DNA from 2 places in the Paraburkholderia hayleyella genome. Region 1 is predicted to be linked to the other one. Evidence: predicted binding sites of a transcription regulator. Region 1 holds the regulator's gene; the other holds the start of a gene.
The links. Region 1 encodes FliA, which starts transcription of late flagellar genes. Its sites were predicted from a motif close to CTAAAGTTTNNNNNNNNNNNGCCGNTA; they were not measured.

Region 1 (3,416 bases):
CTAGCGGCGGGCCGACCCAGCTATACCAGCTCAACCACCTCGATGCAGCGGCTACGCCCGTGCGCTTTTTACTCGATGCCCACGCCCCGGATATGCAGCAAACGCGTCCGGCATGGTGCTGGCGCACCAACGAAGTAGCCTTCAGCGGCATGAAAAACGGCGATGCGATTCACGTCTGGATTGTCGATGCCAATGGCGTCACGACGCGTCAGCTCAACGGCACGGAAGGCTACGACTACCCACAATGGAGTCTCGATGGCAGTTTGCTGGTCGCGGAAAATAGCGGGCCCGCTGCCACGCACAAGCCCTGCAACACCGTTTTCGATCGCACCGGCGCGACAGCCGCGCTTGATATCAGCGGCACGAGTGCGAGCACAGGGGCTCCACTGTATGGCGGCATGCCGGCCATCGGGCCCAATGATTTGCCGCAAATTGTTTTTGCCGGACAGCCCATCGTGGATAACTGGTCAAGTCCCGGCAATCCGTCGAGCCATTACAACCAGGACGCAAACTACATTTTCATCAACAAGTATGAAAATGGCACTTACGTGAGCTCGCCACTCGAAACCGCAGCCTCGCTCAGCGCGTACTCTTCGGCGCACGAAGGCCGGGCTCCGGCCTGGTCGCCCGATGGCCGCACGATCGTTTTCGAATCGGGCCGAGGCGGCAAGGGCTATGCGCTCTATCTCTACAACATCGAAAAAGGCACCGTCACCCAGGTGACGGACCCCGCTCTCGGCGAAGCGCAACACGCGAAGTTTTTCCCGGATGGCAAACGGCTGATCTTCTGCATGGCACATCCGAATCACGCGCAAACCACCGGCATTGCCTGGGTAGATATCTCGATGCTGCTGTAAAACACCGTGCTGTCCCGAGCGGCTGCGCTCAGGCAGGCACTCAGGCAGCCACGCTCAAGCAGCCGCACTCACCCAGGCCACCTCGCGCAGCCGGGCGCGCAAACGCGCAACCGCCTGACTATGCAACTGGCACACGCGCGATTCGCTCACTTCCATCACCGCGCCAATTTCCCGCAGGTTCATACCGCGTTCGTAATAGAGCGACATCAGGAGCTTCTCGCGCTCCGGCAAGCGCTCGATCGCTTCCACCAGCGCCTCGCGCAAGCTCTCGTCGAGCAATGCCGAAAGCGGATCGGCCCGGTCCACGCAATGACGGTCCAAAAACGGCTCATCTTCAGCGGAGCGGTCGAAGTCCTCGTAATAGATCAACTGGCTGCCATGCAATTCCTGCAAAAGCGTCTGGTATTCATCCAGCGGCATCTTCAGGTGATCGGCGATTTCACTTTCGCTCGCGGCACGTCCCGCATGCTGTTCGACCTTTTGCACCGCCCGTTCGACTTCGCGCGAAGTGCGCCGCAAGCTGCGTGGCAGCCAATCGCTACTGCGCAACTCGTCGAGCATCGCGCCACGAATCCGCTGGCTGGCGTAAGTTTCGAACTGCGCGCCCTGGTCTTCCTTGTAACGGGTCGCCGCATCAAGCAACCCGATCATCCCCGCCTGAATCAGATCGTCCAGATCAACACTCGCCGGCATGCGCGCGACCAGTTGCAAGCCCAGCCGACGCACAAGGGGTGCGTACTGAGTTAGAACATCAGCCTGGGAAATTTTTCCCTGAGCGTTGTACATCGTGCTCCCCTTCCCCTGGTTCGTATGCCGCGCGGCCTCAGGCGTGCCGCGCGAGCGGTTGCCCAGCGTGCCGTGGCGGGCTCACGGCAATCTCTGCGTGATGCCTATGAGGCAAAAGTGACGTCTCGCGTTGCGGCCAGTGCATCAAGATGGCCGCCAGCTGACGCAGCGCAGCGGCGGCCAGCGTCGACGGAAACGCCTCCACAAGACAACGCGATAACGCCAGAGCCCGTGCGATCTGCGTATCGTTCATGATGTGGCCGGCATCTCCCAGCGCGATGCCGAGATAGCGGCCCGCCACAGCCGCGAGATTACGGAAAGCGGTTTGCGCGTTGCTTGCGCGCTGCACGTGATTGGCCAGCACCCGGAACTGGGCGAGCCCATGCACGTAGTGCAAACGCTTCAGGCAAGCATAGGTTTCGGTGATCTCAGCGGCTGTTACGCGTGTGACAAGCATCACGTCATGCGCTTGCAATGCCAGCCCGGACAGCGAGCCGTGCGCGTCGAGCCGGGCGTCAATCAGCACGATATCGGCCGCCCCATTCAGCAAGGCGTCGTAACGTGGCGCCATGGCTGCCGCAGATGCATCGGGCTCACCCGTCATGCCCCTCATGCCCGTCATGCAATGAGGCGCCGCCAGCACCGCAAAGCCCAGCGCATGGCGTGCCGCAGCCTGCTCCAAGGCGGCTTCGCCATTCAGCACGGCATTCGCCTGGCCCACACCGCGCAAGCCTCCAAGCATCGCGCTCACCGATAACCCGCCCACGCTCTCATCAAGCACCAGCACATCCTTGCCCTGGAGCGCGAGCGCCGCCGCCAGATTGACGACAACCGTCGTGCTCCCTGCACCCGCTGTTGCACTGACCACCGCGAGAACGCGCGAGCGGCTATGGGCCAGCATCCGGCGCAATCCTTCAGCCTGGTCCGCGACGTATTTATCCAAAGCGAACCTCGCGCAAATCGGCTCCTGCGCGCGCGGCAGGCTCGGAGAGCAACCCGGGAAAATCATCGTCCTCAGGAACGAACGGCGAGTGCGCACGCGGCACACAAAATGCACTTTTCAGCAAAAAGGAGCACGTTGCGACATACAGGTTTTCCGGTACTTTTTGTCCAGTCGAGACGTAATGCACCGGCAAGCGATAGCGAATCACGGTATCAAGCGCGCTGCCCAGATGCGTAGCTTCGTCGAGCTTCGTCAGAATGCAGCCTGCGAGCGGTTCGGTATCGTCCGTGCTCTGGTATGCCTGAACCACTTCATTGAGCGTGTCGCCATGGCTCGTCGCATTGAGCAAAAGCAAACGCTGCACGCGTCGTCCAGCGTTGCACAGCATGGCAATCTGCTCCGCAACCAGGCGGTCGCGCTGGCTCATGCCAATCGTGTCGATCAGCACGATGTGCTTGTTGCGCAACTCAGAGAGCGCGAGCTGTAAATCGGCGGTGTCTTTCACTGCATGGACGGCGACGCCCAGAATGCGTCCGTAGATGCGCAGCTGTTCGTGTCCGCCGATGCGGTAACTGTCCGTCGTCAGCAGCGCGACCTTGCTCGCGCCAAAACGCATCACGCAACGCGCGGCGAGTTTGGCCGTGGTGGTGGTCTTGCCCGCCCCCGTCGGCCCCATCAAGGCGAATACGCCGCCTTGTTCGAGAAGCGCGTCTTCGTTCGCCATCACCGGCAAATTGGTTTCAAGAACCGAATGCACCCAAGCCATCGCGGCGTCCAGGTGATCGACCTCGGGTAGCTTATCCACCAGCTTGCGCACCAGTTGTGCGGAA
Region 2 (3,416 bases), 430 kb from region 1:
TTGGTATGCAAGCTCAACATGATTAGGATTTCCTGGGTAAATGGTTCGAGGGATCGTTTCGAGTGTCCACCGCGTTGTGTTGAGTTAAGCAGCGGCGTCACCTGTACAAAACGACGCTGAGGCTGAATCTTTAAAGCGGCATGAAAATTTATTGGCGGGTGTGTCGTTGAGCCCGCTTCTGGGGAATGTCCAGGCTGCGCCTGCTCTCTCTGAATGAAAACGGCCCGCACAAGGCGGGCCGTCGGTACTGCCATTTCTGGTACTACGAAGTGCTGTATGAACTCCGCTTACTGGATCAGCGACAGCACCATCTGGCTCATGCTGGAGCTTTGCTTGAGCATGGCGGAGCTGGCTTGCAGAAGAATCTGCTTGGAGGTCATGTTGGCGCTTTCCGACGCGTAATCGACGTCCATGATGCGGCCCTGAGCGTCGGCGGTGTTGCTGGCCATGTTGCCCAGGTTGTTATTGATGTGCGACAGACGGTTTTGTGCCGCACCGATTGCCGAACGTGTGGTCCCCAGATCGCTGAGCGCGGTATTGATCGCGTTGATCTGTGCGGAGGCTGTGCCGCTCGTCAGTTCATCGCCTTGTGCAGCGGCCGTGTAGTTCTTGGACACGGCCTTGAACGAATCATCCAGTGTCTTCAATTGAGTTTTCAGGTTGACTTCCATTGTTTCAGCCTTGCTGGCGCCGATCTGGAACGTCATCTTGTCGCCGAGCTTGCCGCCGCTCAGCAGCTTCTCGCCACCGTATGAGGTGTTGCTCATGATGTTCGACAGTTCGCTGCCGAGTGCATCGTATTCCGCTTGCATGGCGGTCTTGTCTGCGGCCGACGACGATGCGTCTGCGGCTTGCGTGGCGAGGTCTTTCATGCGCAGCAGCACGTTGCTGACTTCAGAGAACGCGCCGTCGGCGGTTTGCAGCATCGACGTGGCGTTTTGCGTGTTCTGCATGGCGACGTTCATGCCGCGTGTTTGCGCCATCAGTCGGGTAGCGATTTGCAGGCCTGCTGCGTCGTCTTTGGCGGAGTTGATGCGAAAGCCGGTGCCCAGACGGGTCATCGAAGTATCCGCTGCGGCCCGCGTGTTGCTGAGGGTGCGCTGGATCGACATGGCGGCTGAATTGGTGTGCAGGCTCAACATGATTAGGATTTCCTGGGTAAATGATTCGAGGGATCGTTTCGAGTGTCCGCCGCGTTGCATTGCATGCATTGAGTTAAGCAGCGGCGTCACCTGTACAAAACGGCACACCTCTCCCAGGTTTTAAACTGAGTTTATTTTCTATGATGAAAATTTAACATTTTAAGATTTATCTTAAGAAATTTAAGAAATCTGAGTGTAATAATTCAGGCGATCCTAAAATACTTTTACAGTTAGAAACAGTGATGGAGGGTTTTCCGGGTAGGCGAATTTGGCTGTACCGGTTATTTCAGTGTTAGTACTCTGGTAAGGAGTATCAGATGCGTATCGCAATCCTGGAAGATTCGATTGAACAGGCGAAGGCCGTGGCGGGCTGGCTCAAGAAGGCGGGACATGATGTAGTGGTGCGCCATGACGGCGATAGCTTTCTGCAGATGATTGAAAGCGAACCCGTTGATTTGCTGCTGCTCGACTGGGACGTGCCGGGTACACCTGGCATCGAAGTGCTGCGTCTCACACGTGAACGCTTCTCACAACTACTGCCGGTGCTGATGGTGACGCAGCACGATGACGAGGGCGATATCGTTCACGGCCTGAACTGCGGCGCGGACGATTACCTTTCCAAGCCAGTGCGTGAGCGCGAACTGGTGGCGCGGGTTCAGGCGCAACTGCGCAAGTACTATCCCGAAGTGACTCGCACCCCAATGCTGGAGGTCGGACGTTATGTGCTGGATACCAATGCGCGCAGCGTGACGGTCAATGGTGTCAACGGCAAAAAAATGCTGACGCTATCCGCACGCGAATTCGATCTGGCGTTGTATCTCTTTCAGAATATCGGACGCATCGTCACCAAGGATGTGCTGATCAAGCAGATATGGGGCGTCATCGACCGCAAGTACGATGCCACGCTGGCCACCTACATCAGCAAGCTGCGCAGCGCGCTTGAGTTGCGTGCGAAAAATGACGTGGTGGTGTCGACGGTTTACAACTATGGCTATCGGCTGGAGCGTACTACACGGATCGCGTCAGCATCGGCCGCATCCGCACCGCGAAAGCAGTCTGTGTCAGCGCCGGCGTATTCGGGCGCGCCGTCATTCGTCGTCCGGACATAAAACATCGAGCAGGCATTTCAGCGCTGGGTTCCCGGCAGACTGACAAGAGAGGTTCTTGATGCCATTCATGCGTCGTTGGTTGAAGCGTTGTGCCAGTCTGGGATTGGGACGTGGGGTTTTCCTGGTGGGCATGTTGCTGCTGGCAGCGCTGAGTTCGCACCCTGGCGGCACCATGGCGACAGGCTCGCTTGACCGGGCAATGTTCGATGCAATGCGTCTGTGGCTGCCTACAGCCCAAGCCACTGGGGTCGCGGTCATCGAGATCGACGAAAAAACCCTCCATATTCTGTATCCCACTGATCCGCTGCATTACGGCGAGCGTCTTCTTGAAAAACTCCACGATGCCCGCAGCATCGTGATTGATCTCCCGCTTTCTCCCACCATTGCCACCCCCGGCTTCACGCAAGCGGTGCGGCAAAATGGCCGGGTTGTGCTGGCGCTGCCGAGTATCGAAAGCGATGGCACGGGCCAGCCTGCACTCAGTCCGCCCGCTGCCTTGCGTGACGCAGCTGCGGGTTATGGTCATCGCACGGTGACGCGAGGCCATTACGGCGTGGTGAACGGCTTCGTGCCTTCGCAGCAAATCGGCCATGCGAAGTACTCACACATCGCGCTGGAGGCCTTGCGCGTGGCGGGCCAGCCGTTGCCCTTCAAGCTCGATGACTACGAGCAGCCGCACGCATTGTCGCTGGGCGCGACCCGAACCGATACCGTGTTGCTGATGCTGCCGCGTGCGTCAAGTTTGTCATCCTATTCATTCATCGATGTGATAGAAGGCCGGGTTCCACCTGCGGCGTTCGCCGGAAAAATCGTTTTTGTCGGATATACGGCATGGCAAGGGGAAGGCCGGTTCCGCGTGTCGTCGTTGCATATGGAGGCCGTGTCACGTGCCGGACTGGACGCGTTGATTGCCAGCGCATTGATGACAGGCAGCGTGGTGCGTGAATGGCCCTCGGCAGTGACCGTCCCGGTTTATCTCGTGCTGGCGCTGGGGATGATCCTGATTTGCCGTTTTGTCTCCGGCCGCCTGATGCATGTCATGGCGTTTGGCTGGGGCCTTTTGGTATTGATGTTGCCCGTCGTGCTGTGCACCCAGCACATCTGGTTACCGATTGGTTTTTTACCCGCCGCGTGCTTGATGATTTATGCGTTTTTCGCGTGGGAG

Region 2: the regulator FliA is predicted to act here: its motif matches at 1,240-1,266, upstream of GH657_RS03725 (flagellin N-terminal helical domain-containing protein).

Annotation. Positions count from the first base shown of each region.
Region 1 is NZ_QPES01000001.1:387,710-391,125, reverse strand. Features, by position in the region: gene GH657_RS01755 (TolB family protein) at 1-857, shown strand, start outside; gene GH657_RS01750 (RNA polymerase sigma factor FliA) at 912-1,643, opposite strand; gene GH657_RS01745 (P-loop NTPase) at 1,681-2,586, opposite strand; gene flhF (flagellar biosynthesis GTPase FlhF) at 2,579-3,416, opposite strand, start outside.
Region 2 is NZ_QPES01000001.1:815,859-819,274, forward strand. Features, by position in the region: gene GH657_RS03720 (flagellin N-terminal helical domain-containing protein) at 1-20, opposite strand, end outside; gene GH657_RS03725 (flagellin N-terminal helical domain-containing protein) at 288-1,142, opposite strand; gene GH657_RS03730 (response regulator transcription factor) at 1,460-2,251, shown strand; gene GH657_RS03735 (ATP-binding protein) at 2,319-3,416, shown strand, end outside.